DNA from 2 places in the Paenibacillus sp. JNU01 genome. Region 2 is predicted to be linked to the other one. Evidence: riboswitches for the same ligand, from Rfam matches in the RefSeq annotation. Region 2 holds a riboswitch; the other holds the start of a gene.
What was found. A riboswitch is a leader RNA that binds a small molecule or an ion and turns the genes downstream of it on or off. The one in region 2 is predicted to bind ZMP and ZTP.

Region 1 (10,835 bases), 2.5 Mb from region 2:
TTTACATACGATTGAACATCTAAGTGAGCTAAAGGAATTGCTTTAGAGGACAGTTAGATAAGTAAAATCTAATATCACAGTTTCGAAAGCGAGGTACATATGGAGATTAGACAGATGGCTACAGCGTTTTTGAGCAATGGCTCAGACATGCTGATGATGAAGAAGGCAGGCAGCAGATTGTTTGATTTTGAATTTTGGGGCGGTATAGGCGGGCATCTGGAGCAAGGGGAACTGAACGCACCCATGACTGCCAGCTATCGGGAGATTGAAGAAGAGACCGGATTCAAGCCAGAGGATATCGAACACTTTCGACTTCGAACTATTCTGTTAGAGGTTAGCGGTGGTGAGATTTGGCAGCAGTTTGTCTATTTTGGAGAGACGAAGCATCGACAATTTGTACCTTCCGATGAAGGAGAGTTATTCTGGATACCGCAAGATGAGGTACTGGATTTACATGCGTCTATTCTGGTCAAAGCGACGCTTAGGCACTATTTACAACAGCCGGGAGCAGAAGACATCTGGATTGGCAACGTTCAGAGCGGAACAGACTTAAAGGGCACTCCACAGGTTATATGGAACAGAATGCAGGAAGCGAAATCATTTGAGCCCAAGGGGGTTGCCAATAATATTGAAAGATAGAACTGGAAGAAAAAAATGGAGATGGATTAATTACCTGTTGATCACTGTACTGATTGCTATCATTCTTCCGAGTAGTCATGTAGAGGCAGACAGCACGATTACAGTGAAAACGAAGGTCCAATATTACAAAGGACAGCCATACATACATCTAACAGGTGGAAAGAAATCTGTGACGGATAAGTTGAACAAGACGTTTAAACTCCACGCAGTGAAAGCAGCTCGCCTGGACAAAGAAGAAAAGCAATCAAACAAAGCTTATTTCTACACTACCATGGCCAGTGTAAAATACAATGCAAAAGAAAAGTTGTCTGTAGTATATGAAGATCATGTATACACTGGCGGAGCACATGGAATGGATGCGACAACATCATATAACTATGATTTAAGAACAGGGGAAGAACTGAAGCTAAGCGAGTATGTTAAAGATGATATTCAGATGGAGAAGGTAGAGAGATCCATCTCCAACAGTTTATTAGCCATGTATAATGCTGGAGTTTCTATTTTTGAAGAGAATATTTATGATTTTCAGCTTGATCAAACATCTGAATTCTTTTTGTATGACAAAGGGATCGTCATCCGATTCTATCCTTATGAGGTTGCACCCTACGCTAAAGGATTTGTAGATATCAAAGTCCCATACACTAAATTCAACCAATAGATATATGCAATAAAAGACATGATCCCGTTCAATAAGATCATGTCTCTTTATATTAATATCGTAATATCAATACATAATATGTCTTTAACGAATGAAGTCTTTACGACCGGATCAGGCTGTAATAATCCGATCTTTCGTTTGTCTATTCCGATGTTCGATAGCTTCCTCATAATCCACGATCAATGTATCAAAAATATGCTCCCACGACCGCTGTTCAGCCAGCTTTCTGCCTTCCAGTCCCATCATCCTCAATTGGTCCACGTGATTTCCCCAGAGACATATCTCCCGAATCAGTGCATCAGCCTGACCTGGCTCGAACAATACTCCATTACGGTGGTGGGATACCAGATCCTTTACACCTCCGGCATTGGCCGCCACCACAGGAAGCCCTGAAGCCATCGCTTCCAGCACCACATTGCCAAATGTCTCCGTAGCGGAAGGAAACACAAACAGATCTGCCGAAGCATACATAACAGCAAGGTCTTCCCCGTGCATATAACCTGTAAAGGTGACATTTGGTGGGGAGTGCAGACGCATTTTGGGAAGAGATGGGCCGTCACCAACGATAATCCAGTGTACACGGGACTGCATTTCCTGGGGCAACTGTTGCATCGTAGTCGTGAGCGTAGCGATATCTTTTTCCGGGGCAATGCGTCCAACGTAGAGTAAAATAAGGGGAGCAGTGATGTGGTATCGTTCACGGATATCCGAGCTGCGTTTATCAGGGGAGTACAGGTTGCAATCAATTCCGCGAGACCAAAGCTTCAGACGCTGAATGCCTTGGACTTGAAGGGTGTTTATCGTTTCCCGAGATGGGGCAAGGGTTGCATCACAGGTGCGGTGGAACCATTGGATATATTTCCAATAGAGAGGGATCATACTTTTCAACCGGTAATATTCGAGGTAACGATCAAAGTGGGTATGGTAGGAGACAACATGTGGAAGGTGATGTTTGAGCGCATACCTCAGGCCAAGCAGCCCCATATTAAAAGGCGTGGCGATATGCAGCAGATCGGGTTGAAAGGTTTGCAGCTGCTTATGAGTGTCTGTTCTGTTGGGTAGTGCAATGCGGCATTCAGGATACAGAAAAAAAGGGATGTTGGCAACCGATCGGACTTGAGTCTCATGGCTTCCTTCAATGATGGAGTTCGGAGTAAACAGCAGATGTTCAATTCTTCTGCGGTTCAGATGGTTACTCAAGCGGTGGAGCGTGCCAGCAACACCATTGGTTTCCGGAAGATAGGTGTCTGTGAACAAGGCCAGGCGCATCATTACCCCTCCCATGACTCGTGATGCCAAGATCATAACAGCGGAACATTTTCCCGAGGTCAAGTGCATGTTAACTTGACGATATTCCCTGTAAATTTGATAACAGGATAGACATACTAACTACTATAAGTTCAACTTATATAATGTATTCTGCTATGATGTAATAACGTGTCGGCGTAGTTGAGCTTGATATTTACACGATAACGGAGAGGACAGAAAAAAACTGAAGAAGCGGAGCTAAAAGCTTTCTGCAAGAAAGCTGCTTCGGAAGCATACACTTCGCCTTTATCACTGGAGTTTCCCCGTTAATAAAGGGAATGAGAAAAATCTGGGGATAACAGCGAGCGGAAGTTTATTCTGGCCGCGTAGTGGTCCAGTGTAAAAAAATCGTTTAACTATTCAGATAGAGAGATACAGGAGGCAGAGAAAGATGAACAAGTTACAAGAAGAACTGCAGGAGTTGTTACCACTCGATCAGTTTGAAGAGATGTCAGGTGAAGAAGTGGTGGGGAGTGTTGCCATGGACCTTTATCGGGCTGAATTCGCAACGATTCGAGAGAGTGGGCCGGAACTTCCGCAAGTATTGCGAGATATCATTCTAATCATCGATCTGGATACCGAGCTGTCCATGAACGGTATGACCGGTTTCCTTGAGAATGCCAGCGGGCAGTATCTGAGTGAGACGATAACAGCTATGGAACGGATCGGCAATGATGCAGATGCCGTGATCCTGAAGAAGATAGAGCAGATGTTGTCCGAAAGCGGCGTAACGAACGGGCAATTGCGAGATAATGTGAATGGCCTGTCTGAAGATGACATTACGACAAGCCTGCAAACGCATGGGGAACAGATTCATGAGGTATTGCAGGAGATTGAATTGGAAGCCGCGAATTTAAGCATGCAAGCAGATAACGAGGAAAGCTTCGACTTGCTGTATCAGTATGTGGATGCCAACAAAGGTCTGCTGAAAAAGGAGATGCAGCATTTCTTGTCTAATTGAATGGGAAGAGGGGGCGAAATGACAAACATGAACAAAAGATTAGCAACGGAATCCGTTCTGGTTACCCTGTTATTCATCATCGGTTTTGCAGCTTGGAATGTTGTGCAAGGCATGATCATGACCATGAATTACGCACCTGATCTGACAAACACCGCTTCTTCCTTTACCCCATTGCAATCCAAGGTTGCCTTTGGAACTATGGTTCGATGGGATACAACATCCATGATTATGGCTGTTGCCGGGTTCATTGTGCTCGCCGCTGCATATTACGGTCTTCGATCAGGAATGCAACGCTGGACACAGCGTTCCTGAAGGTGTGTCCTCGTAAGCTACATGTCTGTCCCATGTTCCTTACGCTGTCTTTGCACGGGGAGAACTTCGAAGTCTTATTACCCGGAAAACCAAAAACCGTCCTTCATCAGATTTATCTGATAGAGGACGGTTTTATTTTTTCACAGACTACAGACTAGATATGTTTGGAAATAACCTCTTCCAGTCCTTGAGCGACAGAATGTGCACCCCGTGCCAGATGCCTTTCATACAGATGCAAGCGGACAAAACTTTCATCCGTCCCCATGGCTTCGGAGAATATTCCACTGAGCCCACGAGCACGGCGGTCGATCTGTAATAACAGTTCGAGCGAATCGCCCATTGGATAGAACAGGACTTCCAACTCATCCAGATGTCCACGGAACTTGTTTGTTGGTACATATTCGAATTCCTGCACAAATGGCAGATTTCCGCCAAGCTTCGGCGCATAGTCGTTGGTCACTTCACGCAGCTTGAAGCCAAGAATATCGATCGCATCGAGCACAGTATTCATGTCTTTGCTAGGAACAACATGCAATCTGTCACGGTCTGATGGGTCCACCGCGCTTGAGATATCGAGCCCCGTTTCTACCCAAACTTCTGCACGATGCAGTGTAATCGGCAGGTTTTCTGGCAGGTCAAATGAAAATTCTTTCTCCAATTTGGCTCCAGGCTGTAAAGTAAAACCTTCGGTGAGCAGGTATTTGGCGATAATGGCTGTTTCTTTTACTTTGCGATCATCGTGCTCCCGTATGTAATGGGTTTTGATTGAAAGATAGATTCGATCTACGTTCTGTTCCACATCTCCACCTTCAATGTACACAACCCCTGAGATGATTCCTCCAGGCGTGACTTCTGGTGTATGCAATTCCGTATTTACTTTGGCTGCTCCAACACCTACACTGGCTAACATTTTTTTGAAAAATGACATGCGCTCAACCTCCAGATCAGATGGTTTTATTATTGGGCATACATACGACTTCGACCTTAATACGGAAGCTGGGAGAGAAGCGTTTCAAATTTTGGCAAAGATATTCGCATATTCAAACAGGAGATTCGCTTAGTCGATGTCGAATGTTAGATTAAAGGGATTTTTTGTCAGGAGATGAAGACAATTGAACACAGAATTTTCAGAACAGAAATATGGTGAGACTGGTGTCAAAACCAGCTTTGAGCAGATGGCGAACGGGGAACAGAAATATAAAATGATATCCGAAGATGGCAGTTATTATTGCAGAACCGTTGCTTCTTCCCAGGGAGCATGGCAAAACAGTCATGTACATATCAGTCTAACGGAGTTTTATGTGGTGCAATCCGGATGGATTGCTTATGCCAGTTATGGAGACGATCAGGTGTTTTCCATTCGAGTGATGCGTGAAGGAGAGCATATTATTGTCCAACCTGGAGTGCACCACAATATATACATGTCTGCACATAGCACGATCCATACAATCAAACATGGATTGAATACATCCAGTGATTGGATGGCATCACCTGAGTTGGATAGGTTAACTCAATCTGTAACAGAGAAGGAGCTGCTCCAGAAGTATGATTAACCAGACGGGAGGCAGACAGATGCGTAAAAGAACAATATTTTGGATTACGGGAATAACGATCATATTCTTGGTGACTCTGCTCATCTATAGCTATGTTATTCCAAGTGTGAATGCCAAAGATGTTGTAATGGCAGGTACCATCAGGCAGATTGATACGGATGCAGTTGAGGTAGAGTTAGAGATAACGCGAAAAAGAGAAGACAAAGATCAACATATGGTGTATCCCGTTGTCCCGGGGTGGGGAGGAGCCACATTCACTGAAGAACAAGATAATGCGTGGTACGTGCCTTCGTCTGTTGGCAGCTCCTATCTTGATCAAGTCATTCTGGAAGAGTATCTGAAGGTGCAGGGGAAAACGAGGAAATCAGCTGAGAATCTGATAGGGTTTGCAATCCCTGATGAGATGGGGAGTTACAAGTTGAGGTTTACGCTCAGATCCTTGGATGGAACGACTCAACCGCTTGAAAATCCCATCGTGTATTATGTTCATAACGAGCAGTTGTTGGGGAAGGATCTAAGTTGGGTTACGGGTGAAAATCTGGAGATCATTAAGGAGTATGCAGAGTGATGAGTGTATATGAATCAAACGGAATCACCGTACGTTTCTTGGAAACAGAAGATGAACACCAGCTGGTGAAGTGGCTGACTGACCCGGAAGTCCTTCAATACTATGAAGGCCGTGATCGGCCGCATGATCTGGAGCAGGTAAGAGAGCATTTTTACAATCAGGATGATGATGCTACCCGTTGTATCGTTGAGTATGTAGGAAGTCCCATAGGATACATTCAGTTCTATAAGCTTGAGGAAGAAGAACGAACGGAGTATGGTTATGGAGACACGGATGAGATCATCTATGGAACGGATCAGTTCATTGGTGAGATAGATTATTGGAACAAAGGTATCGGAACATTGCTGGTGCAATCCATGCTGGCCTATCTCATTCATGAAAAACAAGCCCGTAAAGTGGTTATGGACCCTCAATCCTGGAACTTGCGAGCGATATCCTGTTATGAGAAATGTGGTTTTCAAAGGATTAAGCTGTTGGAGAAACATGAGCTGCATGAAGGGCAGATGAGAGACTGCTGGCTCATGGAATATGCACGTTAGAATATTAAGAGCTATTTTCATCATACAAACAAGGAGGAATAATGGATGGACGAACGATTTCCGATAGGCCCATTTGTACACACGGGTGAAGTTACTTTGGCACAGCGGGAGAAGTGGATTCAGGACATTGCTGAGCTACCTGAACGCGCGCGAGAAGCGGTAAAGGGGCTGAGTGAAGAGCAATTAAGTCTGCCGTATCGAGAAGGTGGATGGATGCTCAAACAGGTCATTCACCACATGGCAGACAGCCATATGAACAGTATGATTCGTTTCAAGTTGGCACTGACAGAGGATACACCTACAATTCGACCGTATTATGAAGAGCGTTGGGCTGAACTGAGTGATTCAAGGGACCTGGATGTTGAGTTCTCACTTCAAATTCTGGATGCGCTCCATCGTCGGTGGGTGGTTCTGTTAAATGCACTGACAGATGCGGATTATGCCAAACAATTCTATCATCCCTCATCGCAAGAAACGACGAGACTGGATTATAATCTGGGCATGTATGCTTGGCATGGCAAACACCATGTTGCTCATATTACATCGCTTCGAGATCGACTGGAAATTTAGTTAGGATAAATATCTTATTAAGGAGAATTTATTAATGACTGTACATATCAGATTATTAAATGAGAGTGATCCTGTAATCATATCCAAGGCGTTTCAGGAGCAGGGGTGGGGGAGATACGCTGAGCAGTATCTTCATTACTTGGCTGAACAACAGAATGGGGACCGTGTAACCTTGGTAGCGGAGTTGAATGGAGAATTTGCCGGATACGTGAATGTATTGTGGCATTCCAAATACCCTTCTTTCAGGGAACAAGGCATTCCCGAAATTAACGATTTCAATGTGCTGATCAAGTTCCAGCGCCAAGGTATTGGTTCACGGTTGATGGACCGCGCAGAGGAAGTTATTTCGGAACGAACGGATGTAGCAGGTATTGGTGTAGGTGTATTTTCCGATTATGGCAAAGCGCAAATTTTATATGCCCATCGCGGATACATACCGGACGGTCATGGTGTTCACAGACACGATCATTACATTCAGCCAGGTGAAGAAACGATTATGGACGACGATGTTGTACTTTATCTTACGAAGAAATTAAGAGGCATACAATAAGTGTGAGTGATGTATACTGGTTTTTAAATATCGATTGTGTGTGACTGGCGTAAACGTGGAGTGAACCACGAGGAAGCACATATATTATATGCCGTACGCCTGGGCAAAGTGTTTGATCTTTTGATCAAACACTTTATTTATTATTCGGGTACGAGAGGACGGGTGGCGGCAATGAAAATGGCGTTTGTTTTATTTGATGGAATGACAAGCTTGGATTTGGCTGGATTCTATGAAGCTGTGACCTTTAAGGGGAGGGGGTGGCAAGATGACTATTCGTCTTTTTCAAACGATTGATCAGCCAGCAGTGCTGAAAATGATGACGGATCATAATTTTCAATTCCCTTCGTTTATACGCGAACAGTATCCTGCGCGCTGGGATTTATTTTTAAATATGATGGATGAACGGATCAGTGCTTATTATGTCATGGTTGACGAAGCAGATGTTGTCATAGGTCATGCTGGTTATATCTTTCAGCCTACGGTTAACCGATATGAAATCGTTGGCGTTGTTACGTGTAAATCACACCTTCGACAAGGTGTAGCACGTACACTAATTACTGAAATATGCATGAAAATAGCTGAATTTGGATGTAGTGATATCATGCTTTACACACTTGATCATGCAGAAAATGAAGCAGCGCTCGTATTTTATGAACGAATGAATTTTCAAAAGGAAGGTATTGATATGAATTATTATACCTCGGGATTCCATAGGCTGGCTCTTGTCAAAACATTATAAGTAACTTCGAGAAATCCATTTTACTCAAAATCTGATCTTGATTTGTTAAGCTAATTTAAACTATCTGCATAGTGAAGGGGAAGCTCCCATTCTCCAAAGTAGGATCGCTACATCGGTCTGATCTGAAACTTCGATCAAAGCAGTGTAATGCCAAAGAAAGATAATGAAAAAGCTGTCCTGCATGTTATACTCTATTGGAAGTTGAGGAATGATAAGCAGGATGTTGAGAGATTAGATGATCAGAGGAGTGATTGTTCCATGTTTAGCAAAGTCGGCCAAATTATGTTGTATGTCAACAATCAGGATGAATCACTGGCATTTTGGACGGAAGTTGCAGGATTCCACATTGTGGATGAAGTAAACCTCGACGAGGGCATGAGATGGATTGAGATTGCGCCTACCCCAGATTCGCAGACGAGCATTATTCTCCATGACAAAGAGTTTGTCGAGCGGATGTCGGCGGGTGTAAATCTGGGTACACCATCATTAATGTTCTTTACCGAAAATCTGGATCAACTATATGCTGACTTGTCTGGAAAACATGTAACGGTTGGAGAGATTGTCGAGATGCCAACGGGGCGTGTCTTCAACTTTGCTGATAACGAAAAAAATTACTTTGCAGTCATGGAACGGGCGAAGTAAACTGTAACTCATAACTGCTACAATTGTTAGCGATCGACATCCAAGTCGGTCGTTTTTTTGTTGGAAAAATCTTATATTTCAGAGTAGAAAAATACAAGAAAAATAGAGGATTAATGGTTAAAAATGTTATAATAAAGTGTAGCTAATTTAATGAAAATTGACGAGAAATGAAGGGTCTGAACTGAAGTTTCGGATGGATGACTTAAGGAGGAATGTAGTAGTGGAAAAGACGATTAAAAGTGTACAGGATCTGTACGATATGCTCGATGCAGACTTCAGATCTGCCAAGCAATTTTGGGAGCCTTTCTATGAGGATCGGAACAGACCCATACCCTTTTTCCCAAACAAACCGGATGAGAATCTGGTAGCGCATGTGAACGCAGGTTTGCTGGCAGGTGGCAAGGCACTGGAACTGGGTTGTGGTCCAGGCAGAAATGCATTGTATTTGACCCGCCAAGGATATCAGGTAGATGCTTATGATCTTTCCAAGACAGCTATTGCCTGGGCTAAGGAGAGGGCGGCAGAAGAGCAACTGGACGTACATTTTGAATGTCGCTCCGTGTTCGAACTGGCCCCGCAGCAAGAATATGATCTTGTCTACGACTCGGGTTGTCTGCATCATCTGCTACCTCATCAGCGGATTCCTTACATAGAGATGATTCACCAAGCGCTCAAGCCCGGAGGATACTTTGGGATGAGCTGTTTTGCTCCTGGTTTTGGCGGTCAAGGTGGGCCGGAGAGCGTCATGGATGATTGGCAGGTATATCAAGAGAAGTCGATGAAAGGCGGACTGGCCTTTACGGAGGAAAAGCTCCGTTATTTACTACAAGATCCATTTGAATGCGTGGAATTACGTCCTATGAAGGCGATGGGCCAGGATGAGAATTGTTTTGGATTACCCATTTTGTGGGTGACCATGTGGAGAAAACCGGGCGTGTAGTTATAGAGTTATAAAGTCATAGGGTGGAGTTTAACTAATACTGCATTGAGCGAGAGAAGGCGGGGGAATATGAGACAGAGGTATTTTATCATTACAGGTACATCCAAAGGAATTGGCAAACAGCTCGCGGAGTTGTTGTTAGCCAGGGGAGACTGGGTCTATGGCATTTCACGCGGGCATTCGCACGAGTTGGAATCAAGCGAGGAATGGAGCGGGCGTTACCATCATGTTCAGTACGATCTAGCCGACCTGACGGGGATTGATGATATGGTTACACGTGTATTGGACGAAATCCCTTCTCAGGAAGCTGATTGCATTGGACTCATTAATAATGCAGCGATGCTGGAGCCTCTAGGACCCATAGAACAATGCAGTGCGGCAGAGATAAGTCAGAGTCTTAACATCAGTCTTGCAGCGCCAATGATACTGAGCTCATCTTTTATTCAACAAACCAATCACCTGTCCGCCAGACGTAAAATTGTTAATCTCTCATCGGGTTCGGGAAGTTATCCCGCGCCTTCAATGGCAGTGTACTGTACATCCAAAGCAGGCCTGAACATGTTCACCCAATGCGTATCTTTGGAGCAAACGGGTCAACAGAATCCTGTTGAGATCATTGTTTTTGATCCGGGGATGGTCGATACAGAGTTACAGGCTGCTGCACGAGGCAAAAGTACAGAGGAGTTTGCGCTTGCAGGCATGTTCAATCAAGTGTATGAAGCAGGCCAATTAAGATCGCCACGAGACGTCGCGATACAGTTGATCGAGCGGATGGATGGACACAATCAACCTTAGAAGAACAGAAACGTGGTGAACTCTCTTGTTTAAAATTATGCTCATTGAAGACGACGAATCG
Region 2 (10,835 bases):
CAAACACTTTGAATGTGGTCAGTTTCAGGATCGTTGCGATCAGTACCTCACCCGCGAAGATATTCGCGAATAGACGCATACCGTGTGTCAACAGCTTGGATGCCGTCTCAATCAAGTTGATTGGCAAGAACAAGGCGAATGGCTTAAGGTAATGCTGGAGATATCCTTTGGTGTTGCGGAACAATCCCAGTCCATGAGATACAAGGAACGCTACGAGAGCGAGTCCCATCGTTACAGACAAGTCGGCTGTCGGTGATTTCCACCAAGCCAGTTCAACGTGTGGGTGTGCTTCAGGATCCTTGGCATGCGCTTCTTCAAACGCTTCCACCGCTGTAACAATCGGTTTACCGAACACTTGCGCATGTTCTGCGCTGTCCACTGCAGTTACCGCTTGGAACGGAAGTCCGAGCATGTTTCCTACAAAAATGAACATAATCATGGAAAGAGCGAGAGAGATAAAATGTTTACCTTTCTTCATATCCATTGTACTGGAAATCAGATTGCGGACGAATTCTACTGCCCACTCCATAAAATTTTGCAGCTTGCCGGGGTTTTCAACGGATAGTCTTCGTGTGGCCAGTACAGCAAAAATAAAAACAAGGGCACCTGTAACTACCAGCATCAACACAACCGATAGATCCAGTCGAAATCCGCCAAGCATAATAATTGGAGCTTCATGCATATTTTTCTCACCCCTTTCTCGACTTGAAAGCTGCAGCCCTTAACTTCATTCTGCTCTGCGGGAATGGACAATCCCTATAATCAGTAAGGAAAATTGTGCAATGACGAGACCGCCTGCAACCGCATATGTATTGAAGTACTGCGGAAAGCGCATCGATATGAATATACCGAGCACAGCGAGTGCCGCTCTTGTCAAAAATCCCAGGTTCACACGCTTCAAGTTACCTTCTGCCGCATCATCAGACATTTTCCTTACTTTGTAGCCCAAGTAAAATGCATTGATCCAGCTAATTCCTGTACCCAGGGCTAGTCCCAAAGCAATTGTCTCCACACGTGGCATAAAGGCCGCTGCGAGAAAACAAATCATAAGAAAGTACATGATGAAAACAGTCATCGATCTGCGGTATCTGGTTAGTTCACTCATCACTTTCCCCCATGAATTTTTTCGCGATAAAGTAGATGCTTACACCGCCTGCCGCAAGAAAAAAGAGAACGCTTACGGCGATCCATATTCCGTTACCTCCAATGGTCTTGTCCAACCAGGAGCCAGCGTAATATCCGGCAACAGCGAGAATGGCAATCTCGATCCCAAAAGCTGTCACGAGCCCCATCGCTTTCCATACATTATCGTCATGGTTACGGGATGAATTTGGTTTGTTCGAATCGGCCATTTTCCACGCCACCCTTGCAATCCCAGTTAATTTTACTGAATGATGAGAGCCTTTGTCAATTGAATGATTTTAGCGTTTTAAAGGGGAAAACGACGGGAATACAGACCCTCAAAGCCCATAAACCCGCGTAAACCGTACAGTTTAACTGTATGCTATGCCCTTTATAAATCCGTCAGAAAAATTGTATTATTTTTTGAATTTTCTGTGAAATGATTCCGGACGCTCACTATTTACACCAAAATGGTGCAGAATCGCATTGACAATTCTTTCCGAAGCATGTCCATCACCGTATGGATTAGCAGCCTGGCTCATGCTTGCATACAGGTTTTTGTCTGTAAGCAAAGCTTTGGTCCGTTCATATACACGTTCCTCTTCGGTACCTACCAGTTCCAGCGTTCCAGCTTCAATACCTTCCGGGCGCTCTGTCGTATCGCGCAATACGAGCACAGGCACACCAAACGAAGGTGCTTCTTCCTGCAAACCGCCTGAATCGGTCAAAATCAAGTGAGTATGCGGGTAAAAGTTATGCAAATCCACCACGTCTAGTGGATCAATTAATTGAATACGGGGATGATTCCCCAAAATCGCGTGAGCCGGCTCCTTCACAGCAGGACTTGGATGCACCGGGTACACGATGGCAATATCTTCAAATTCGTCGGCAATCCGTTTGACGGCCTGGAAAATGTTGCGGTGAGGCTCGCCTTGAGATTCACGGCGATGAGCTGTCATCAGCACAAGGCGTTTGCCTTGGGCCCAATCAAGTACCGGGTGTGTGTAGTCCTCCCGTACTGTATATTGAAACACATCTGTTACCGTGTTGCCTGTGACGTACGTACTAGACTCTGATTTATTTTCTTTGGCAAGATTGGAAGAAGACCAATCCGTAGGCGCAAAATGTAGATCAGCCAGTACGCCCGTCAGCTGACGGTTCATCTCTTCCGGATATGGAGAAAGCTTGTTCCACGTCCGAAGTCCTGCTTCTACATGTCCTACCTGGATCTGCTGCAAGAATGCTGCATAGCTTGCTACAAAGGTAGTTAATGTATCCCCGTGAACCAGCACAATATCCGGCTTCGCTTCAGCCAATACCGGCTCCAGACCGCCTAATACACGAATCGTAATTTCATTCAATGTCTGACGGTCTTTCATCACATCCAGATCATAATCGGGATGAATGTCGAAAACTTCAAGAACCTGATCCAACATCTGACGATGCTGCGCAGTTACGCAAACAATAGATTCAATAGACTCGGGGTGTTTTTGCAATTCCAAAATAAGCGGAGCCATCTTGATGGCTTCCGGACGCACCCCGAAGATCGTCATGACTTTAATTTTCTTGGACATTCGAGCAAAGCCCCTTTTCTATAAGTTCCGATTACAAGCATGAGATATGCTTATTTAGTGCCGTATAGACGGTCTCCTGCATCGCCAAGTCCTGGAACGATATAACCATGATCATCCAGACGGTCGTCCAGTGCTGCGACATAGATATCCACATCAGGATGTGCATCCTGTACAGCTTTAACGCCTTCCGGTGCTGCTACCAGGTTCATCATCTTGATTTGGGTACAGCCACGTTTTTTGAGCACGTCAATAGCTGCAATCGCCGAACCGCCAGTTGCAAGCATCGGATCAATTACGATCAATTGACGCTCTGTCACGTCTGTAGGCAGTTTGGTGTAGTATTCTACCGGTTGCAGTGTTTCCGGATCACGGAACAGACCAACATGTCCAACTTTTGCGGCTGGCAACAATTTTACAACGCCATCCAGCATTCCGAGTCCTGCACGCAGAATCGGCACCAGTCCGAGCATGCGTCCAGAGATGACTTTACCTTGTGTTGCAGCTACAGGTGTCTGTACATCAATCGTTTCCAGTTCAACATCTCTTGTAATCTCATAAGCCATCAACGTTGCCACTTCATCCACCAATTCACGAAAATCTTTCGTATTCGTACGCATGTCGCGTATAAACGTCAGTTTGTGTTGAATCAAAGGGTGATCACATATTACTAATTTTCCCATCTAATTTGTCCCTCCGGTAAGTTCTTCATGTTCAGCATTTCCAAATATACCTAGCCACCATTCATGGGCTCGATAAATCCTGTATATTATATCATCACCAACAACGAATTACACCATCAAAGGGCACCCAATCATTACAGAATACCGAATCCTATAAAAAACAGGACCGGAAAATGATCCATCCGGTCCTGTTTTGCTCCTGCTGTTATGTCATTGAGTGGGAAAAATATGAATACAAGTGATGCTCCGCAAACAGATTGCACCTTCGATCGCTGTTATCCCCTGATTTTTTTGATCTCCTATAAAAGGAGAAAATCAGGGGATAAAGGCGAGCGCTTCGCTTCTCCGGTTGCATTCTGCCAGCTTCGTCTTTTGTATTCCAATTTAAACAAACTCAAAAGAAAGCAGCATGAGCAAAGTTTTTTTAGTATTTAAGGTCGGTATAGAGCGGGAATTGATCTGTCAGTGCAGTCACTTCTGCACGCGCTTCATCCAGCTTCGCCGTATCTTTTGGATTTTTCAACGTTTTGGCAATGATCTTACCAATGGCAACCATCGCTTCTTCGTTCATACCACGGGAAGTTGCAGCAGGTGTACCAATTCGAATACCACTCGTTACAAACGGGCTTGTAGGGTCGAATGGAATTGCATTTTTGTTCACGGTAATACCGATGGAATCAAGTACATACTCAGCTTCTTTACCTGTGATGTTCACACTGCGTGTGTCGATCAGCATCAAGTGGTTATCTGTACCACCGGATACGATGTTCAAGCCTTCAGCGATCAGTGTTTCAGCCAGAACCTGTGCGTTTTTCACAACGTTCTGTGCATATGTTTTGAACTCTGGTTGCAAAGCTTCTCCGAATGCTACCGCTTTGGAAGCAATTACGTGCATCAAAGGACCACCTTGGGAACCCGGGAATACCGCTTTATCAATCGCTGCTGCCCATGCTTTACGGCACAGAATCATACCACCACGAGGTCCACGCAACGTTTTGTGTGTTGTTGTTGTTACGAAATGCGCATGTGGAACCGGGTTTGGATGCAAACCAGCAGCTACCAATCCTGCGATATGAGCCATATCCACCATGAACAAAGCACCTACATCATTGGCGATGGAAGCCAGCTTTTCAAAATCAATGGTACGCGGATATGCACTTGCACCTGCAACGATCAGACGAGGGCGGTGTTTGAAAGCCGCTTTGCGCACTTCATCATAATCAATCAGGAATGTATCTTCCTGCACGCCGTATGCCACAAAGTTGTACAGCAAACCGGAAGCGTTAACCGGGCTACCGTGCGTGAGGTGTCCACCATGGGCAAGGTTCATACCAAGTACAGTATCACCAGGTTTCAACGCTGCAAGATATACTGCCATGTTCGCTTGTGCGCCGGAGTGAGGTTGAACATTCACGTGTTCTGCTCCGAACAATTCTTTGGCACGATCACGCGCAATGTCTTCAACTACGTCCACATGCTCACAACCGCCATAGTAACGTTTACCTGGATAGCCTTCAGCGTACTTGTTGGTCAGTACAGATCCCAATGCTTCGATTACTGCTTCACTCACGATGTTCTCGGATGCAATCAGTTCGATGTTGTTCTGTTGACGTTTCAGTTCAAGATTCATCGCTTCCAGTACTGCCGGGTCATTCTTGCGCAATTGTTCCATGATTAAATTCCTCCCAGTTATAAGTGAAGTTATAAAGCGAAACTACAGTGGTTACACTCCTCACTTCGATTGCATCACCATCTTCCGATCGCTGTTATCCCCTGATTTTTCTGAACTCCCTTATAATAAAGGGAAAATCCGGTGATAAAGGCGAACGCTTTGCTTCTTCAGATTGGTGTTCCACTCTCCGTTTTTGTGTAAAGTCTAATTTAGCTTTATATTGGTTGAAGATATCAGTCACAAAATGTTGAATCTGGTTGTTCTTCCATACGATACACCGCGCGTTCGCCGCCAATTAACTTCGGACGAGTCAACGCTGTGGTCACACGCGCATCTCCAACATAGCGGAGCGCTGTACGAAAAGGTACGGCTACATGCCGGAGATGCATGCCAATCATCGTCTCCCCAATGTCCAGTCCCGCATGGGCCTGCACATGTTCAGCCAGGCATGGATCGGTCAGCGAACGATATGCTGCGGATGCCATTGAACCTCCGGCCTTGGGCACGGGTACTGCACCAACCTCAGTCAATCCAAGACGAGTAAGCACAGAACGTTCCATGACCAGCGCACGGTTCAGATGCTCACAACACTGGAATACGGTATCAAAACCGAATTCCTCCTGCACTTCGCGTATACCCGCAAGAAGCTGTTGCGCCACTTCAATAGCACCACTCGTACCAATCCGTGCCCCTGCAACTTCACTTGTGCTTGTACCGATCACAACGATCTGTCCAGGCCCAAGCTGTCCGGCAAGCGCCAGTTCATGCAGAATGGATGCGGTCTGTTCCTGCAATCCGGGTTGTTCTGAATCTAACTCTATAGTCATCCTATCATCGCCTCCCGATAAAATCATGCCCGCTGTCTCTTGGCTGTCCTTGTATTCTTGCACGGCATCTCAGGATCTATTATAGCGAATAATCAGATGAAAGACGAAAAAAAGAGCAGTCTGCGGGTAACGCAGAATTGCTCTTTTGCCCAGGCGACCGGCCGTTTGTTCCGGTGCTCCATCGTGGTTATGCCCACTTCGTCGCCAGTTACACCGGATCCCTGTTTTCCCCTTCATCATAAAACAACCCGCGTTTAAAATCAACGGTTAATTTACATCACGTGTCCTGTTTCTCTAACCTGCCCCGCAGGATCAGAATTATCCCAGCTTATCCAAAAGCCGGTCCAATGCCGTCCGAATCTCGGCCGCAGCGATATTATAATCATCACGACTCCCACCAAATGGATCGGAGATGTCGAAACTAGGAATGCGTTGTCTGATCTCAATGGCTCGCTCACGCTCCGATGCCAGGATCTCTTGCCCAAGGGCACGTTTCATCTCCAGCGTTGCAAACAGGCTGTCCAACTCCTGAACATCTCTTAATACCTGCTCGTCGTCCTCCACATACTCTTTCAATGTATAGGTTTTGTGGACAGAGTCTGGAAATACCTGCATAACATGCTGCTTATGACTCCGTGTTAATGTAAGAACCAGGTCCGCCCAACCTACCAGGTTGGCGCTTAGTTGTGTGGAATGAGGTGGACCTTCAACGTTATGATCTCTCAGAACCGCTTCCGCATGACGGGAAATCGGCATACCCGACGTAGCTGCCACACCTGCGGAACGAACCTCTACCTGAATGCCGCGCTCCGATGCCAACTTTCGCAAAAGCCCCTCTGCCATGGGGCTGCGGCACGTATTGCCTGTACATACGAATAAAATATGTTTCATTGTGTTAGCCTCCCCATTTTACATATGATGCGAATGATAGGATATCTCAAGTTTTATTCTAAAATATAAACAAAAGTCCAAACGCAAGCAAGATTGCGCCACCAATGGCCTCACCATAATCCCCAAGATTCTGACTCACCCGACGGCCTAATAGCAGACCCATCACCGACATCACCCCGCCACAAAAGCCAAAAGCCAGTACGGTTAAGATCAGATCACTGCTAAACATCCCTAAGGAAACGCCAACGGAGAACGAATCCACACTTACGCTGAGGGAGAACAGTATAACGCCGAGCAGGGAACGGTGGTCCACCAGCTTGGTATCGCCTTCACGGAATGCATTCAGAATCATATGACCACCCAGCAGAACAAGTAATCCACCTGCTGCATACGTCGTAATGTCACCGAGCAGCGAGCTGACGTATTTGCCCATATACATACCGATGAGCGGCATGATGATATGAAAGAGCGCCGTTACTGTACTGATTCGCAATACATCCCTCAGCCGAATGCCCTTCATGCCAATTCCGATCCCAAGTGAAAACGCATCGAGGCCAAGTGCAACTGCCATGATCAAAATGGTTACCAACTGCCCTACATGGGCAGACACATCCCACATCCCCATACCCCCAAGTCACGTAAAGGTTCTTGTACACGATATGCGGACAAGGACCTAAACATGACCGATGAAAGGTAAACGACGACGGATGTACTCCATCTCCATGATACATAAGGCTAGATTGTAGGCAGGTGGATGCGATGTTTTAATTGATTTGTTTTGGAAAAGAGTGCGTAGCTCTCCTGACTGTATGATCAGGAGAGCTTAGGAGGGCTGTGGGTCGCCAACTTGGATGAGTTGGTTACCCGCGGCCTTGAGCAGCCGATTCATGACGGCTGCTCCCAGCCCTTCGCGTGAGCAGGCTTCAGCCACAATATATGTGGCGCCTTGCTCATCGCAGCTGCGCAGCGCGGCGTATAGCCTGCGCGCTGCTTCCTCCAGCTCGCTGGCGTCACCCAGCGAGAACACGGCATCGGCGCGGTACTGCTCTGCGTGCTCGGCGAACGCCAGCACCGCGGTGCGCTCTCCGCGCTGCGCCGCCTCTGCGAGGGCGGCGCTGATCCAGGCCGCCACCGCTGCGGGCGGCCCCTCCACCACGCACAGCGCCCCTGCGGGTGCGTAGTGCGTGTACTTCATGCCCGGCGAGCGCGGCGCCGGGCTTCCCACGCCAGTGGACCCCTCCGCGAGTAGCACGGGGTCCGTGGCGACACGGGCGGCAACGGCGGACAACTGTTCCGCCGTAATGCCGCCAGGGCGCAGGATGGTGACGGTACCGTCGTCACCGACCTGCACCACTGTGGACTCGACGCCCACCCCGGTGGGGCCGCCGTCCACGATGCCGCCGATGCGGCCATCCAGATCCTCGCGCACATGAGACGCGAGTGTCGGACTTGGCCGCCCGGAGCGGTTGGCGCTTGGCGCAGCCACAGGGCATGCCGCCGCCGCGATCAACTGCAAGGCCACCGGATGGTCCGGCATGCGCACGGCCACCGTATCCAGACCGGCGGTGACACGCGGGGACACCGCCCCCGGCCTAACCGGCAGCACCAGCGTCAGCGGTCCCGGCCAGAAGGCCGCCATCAGCGCTTCCGCTGTCTCGTTCACTTCCGTGACCAGAGTGTCCAACTGGTCACGGTGCGCGATATGCACAATCAGTGGATTGTCGGAAGGTCTGCCTTTGGCGACAAATACAGCCTCCACGGCTGCCGTGCTACGCGCATCCGCACCCAGGCCGTAGACCGTTTCGGTCGGAAAGGCCACCGTCTGACCTTGACGAAAACAGGCTGCGGCAGCCTGCAAGTCGGCGAGCGCCCTTTGATGGGCGCTCCCCTTTTTCACATCCGCTAATTCAATATTACCCAATCCATGATCATTCTCATTGCTTAATAAAACGCGCACATCCCAATTGACTGTGACCATCTCTGCTGGAGTTCCCTTGTCATGAACCTCCATGTCATTTCCCATTTCAGAGGTGGATTGCACTTGCTCATTCTCTCTATTCATATATCCATCACATTCCTAAACATCATAATAGGTTACTTGTGCACGTGAGAAATACACTTTAAACTCCATACACATCCTTGTTCACTTCGCTTCATACTCCATGTTCAATATAAGTAATTATAACATACCTGTCCCGCCTCGGATGCCCTTCATACTTCGCTCCACGCATGAGTCTCACTGTAGCTTCAACCCCAATTCATATCAAAAGGGCAGCTCCCTGAATTGAAGCCACCCACATCTATAGTATAAATCCGTTGTTATGCGAATAACCCAGTGACCCAACTCCATAGTTTCACAGCCATATCCCACAGAAAGAATCTCGCCTCCGGTGTCTCTCCCTGCACAGACGCCTCTGCATCTCCAGGTTCAGCCGCTGCGGCCGATACGTTTGAAGGTTTCGCCAGTGCATCCCCGGTCCCTGCATCAATGAAACACAGCGGCGGGAACAACACACACCACCAGTTCTGACCTTTGCCTTCGCCTAATGTAATCCGAACCGCTTCATAATCTCCAGCAGGATACACGGTGCCTCCATATAGCTTGGTTGGGAACGGAACCGAACCCAATTCCACCTGATACTCATACTTCAAACCGCGACTGGCCAACTCTTCTCCTACTCTATTTTCAATCTCGGACAAATGCTCACGAATGACATGGCGTGCTTCATCCAGACTTTGCGGATTCTCCAGTTCGGCTACCCACTCACCCATCTGAGCAACGACAGCATCCCGAATCTCGCGTTTCACCAATTGATCTCCCGGTGCATCCGAGTTTGCTAGAATACGCAAGCGAATCGATTGTTCAGGAATCGCTGTGGCCGCCACAGCTGCATCCGTTTTCTGACCTTCCCACATCATGATCATCATCATAAGACATACAATAATAAGTCCAATTTGCTTAACAATTCGTCTGTTCATTCCGTTCTCCCCCTCAGCTCTCTGATCACGCGACCTGCAACTCTCTCATGTCTATCAGTATGCCCGGGAGAGACGGAAGTAAACCTAGCATATACAATAAATCTACTAAATCGATTCTATGATATACATACGCTCACCAGTCATGTTAAAAAGGCTGATCCGCACCTGGTTACAGGGCAAATCAACCTCGTTATCCTTATGAATCATGAACAATCACGTTAGTCGCTCCACCACTGTGCTTTTCATTAAACTATTTCAGCAGTTACACAGCACTTTTCTCTTTCTTGAGCATATTCCATAAACGTTCCGACAACCGCGGTTGCTGCTCCCCCATGAGAAGTTCATCCTCCTCTTCCTGTCCATATAACTTAATGCTCATGACCACCCCAATACAAGCCATGTTAATGAGCAGGGAGGTGCCCCCGTAACTGATGAATGGCAACGTAATCCCTGTGAGCGGCATCAGGCCGAGGAACGCCCCCACATTCTCAAACACCTGATACAACAACATTCCGATAATACCTACAATGATGACGGGTCCCGCGCGATCTCTGCAACTCAGAGCAATCCACACCATACGTTGAATCAGAATAAAGTACAACAGAATCAGTACGGATGCACCGACAAAGCCAAACTCCTCTGCGATCACGACAAAAATGGAATCCGAATACGTGTAAGGGACTCGACCGCTCTGAACGGATGTTCCTTGCAAATAACCTTTGCCGATGATGCCCCCTGAACCAATGGCTAATCCTGCATTTTTCGTATGCCAGGACGCTTTGGAGGTAGCCTTTTCCGGCACAAGCCAGGGATCAATTCGCTCCGCCCAATGCTCCCTTTTTATCTTTTCAAGAAAGGTGAATACTTCATCATGGTAGAACGTATAGGCTTTAACAAAACCAAAGAAGGTCACTCCCACAATCGTCAGTACAATTAATACGTGCTTCAGTCTCATATTTCCGATCCAGAATACCGCAGCCAGAATCACCACATACCCCAATGCATTGCCTAGATCATTCTGAGCCATAACCAGAGCAAATGGAATAAACGCCCAGCAGCCAATCGGCACAATATCTCTCCAAAATTGCAG

Region 1: it holds a riboswitch for ZMP and ZTP, as region 2 does, so the genes downstream of both, NLBNIHML_RS25780 (GNAT family N-acetyltransferase) here and NLBNIHML_RS14545 (TIGR01440 family protein) in region 2, are expected to answer to the same signal.

Annotation. Positions count from the first base shown of each region.
Region 1 is NZ_CP169723.1:5,861,220-5,872,054, forward strand. It holds gene NLBNIHML_RS25720 (HAD family hydrolase) at 1-46, shown strand, start outside; gene NLBNIHML_RS25725 (NUDIX domain-containing protein) at 115-639, shown strand; gene NLBNIHML_RS25730 (DUF3298 and DUF4163 domain-containing protein) at 629-1,297, shown strand; gene NLBNIHML_RS25735 (glycosyltransferase family 4 protein) at 1,409-2,569, opposite strand; gene NLBNIHML_RS25740 (DMP19 family protein) at 2,997-3,566, shown strand; gene NLBNIHML_RS25745 (hypothetical protein) at 3,594-3,878, shown strand; gene NLBNIHML_RS25750 (sporulation protein) at 4,033-4,806, opposite strand; gene NLBNIHML_RS25755 (cupin domain-containing protein) at 4,991-5,431, shown strand; gene NLBNIHML_RS25760 (hypothetical protein) at 5,451-5,999, shown strand; gene NLBNIHML_RS25765 (GNAT family N-acetyltransferase) at 5,999-6,538, shown strand; gene NLBNIHML_RS25770 (YfiT family bacillithiol transferase) at 6,584-7,108, shown strand; gene NLBNIHML_RS25775 (GNAT family N-acetyltransferase) at 7,143-7,658, shown strand; ZMP/ZTP riboswitch at 7,689-7,770, shown strand; gene NLBNIHML_RS25780 (GNAT family N-acetyltransferase) at 7,924-8,397, shown strand; gene NLBNIHML_RS25785 (VOC family protein) at 8,656-9,039, shown strand; gene NLBNIHML_RS25790 (class I SAM-dependent methyltransferase) at 9,260-9,979, shown strand; gene NLBNIHML_RS25795 (SDR family NAD(P)-dependent oxidoreductase) at 10,049-10,774, shown strand; gene NLBNIHML_RS25800 (response regulator transcription factor) at 10,800-10,835, shown strand, end outside.
Region 2 is NZ_CP169723.1:3,330,776-3,341,610, forward strand. It holds gene atpB (F0F1 ATP synthase subunit A) at 1-682, opposite strand, end outside; gene NLBNIHML_RS14520 (ATP synthase subunit I) at 728-1,105, opposite strand; gene NLBNIHML_RS14525 (AtpZ/AtpI family protein) at 1,098-1,352, opposite strand; gene wecB (non-hydrolyzing UDP-N-acetylglucosamine 2-epimerase) at 1,539-2,696, opposite strand; gene upp (uracil phosphoribosyltransferase) at 2,747-3,376, opposite strand; gene glyA (serine hydroxymethyltransferase) at 3,801-5,048, opposite strand; gene NLBNIHML_RS14545 (TIGR01440 family protein) at 5,282-5,875, opposite strand; ZMP/ZTP riboswitch at 6,016-6,097, opposite strand; gene NLBNIHML_RS14550 (low molecular weight protein arginine phosphatase) at 6,194-6,766, opposite strand; gene NLBNIHML_RS14555 (manganese efflux pump MntP) at 6,825-7,385, opposite strand; gene NLBNIHML_RS14560 (L-threonylcarbamoyladenylate synthase) at 7,590-8,828, opposite strand; gene spoIIR (stage II sporulation protein R) at 9,086-9,745, opposite strand; gene NLBNIHML_RS14570 (FtsW/RodA/SpoVE family cell cycle protein) at 10,008-10,835, opposite strand, start outside.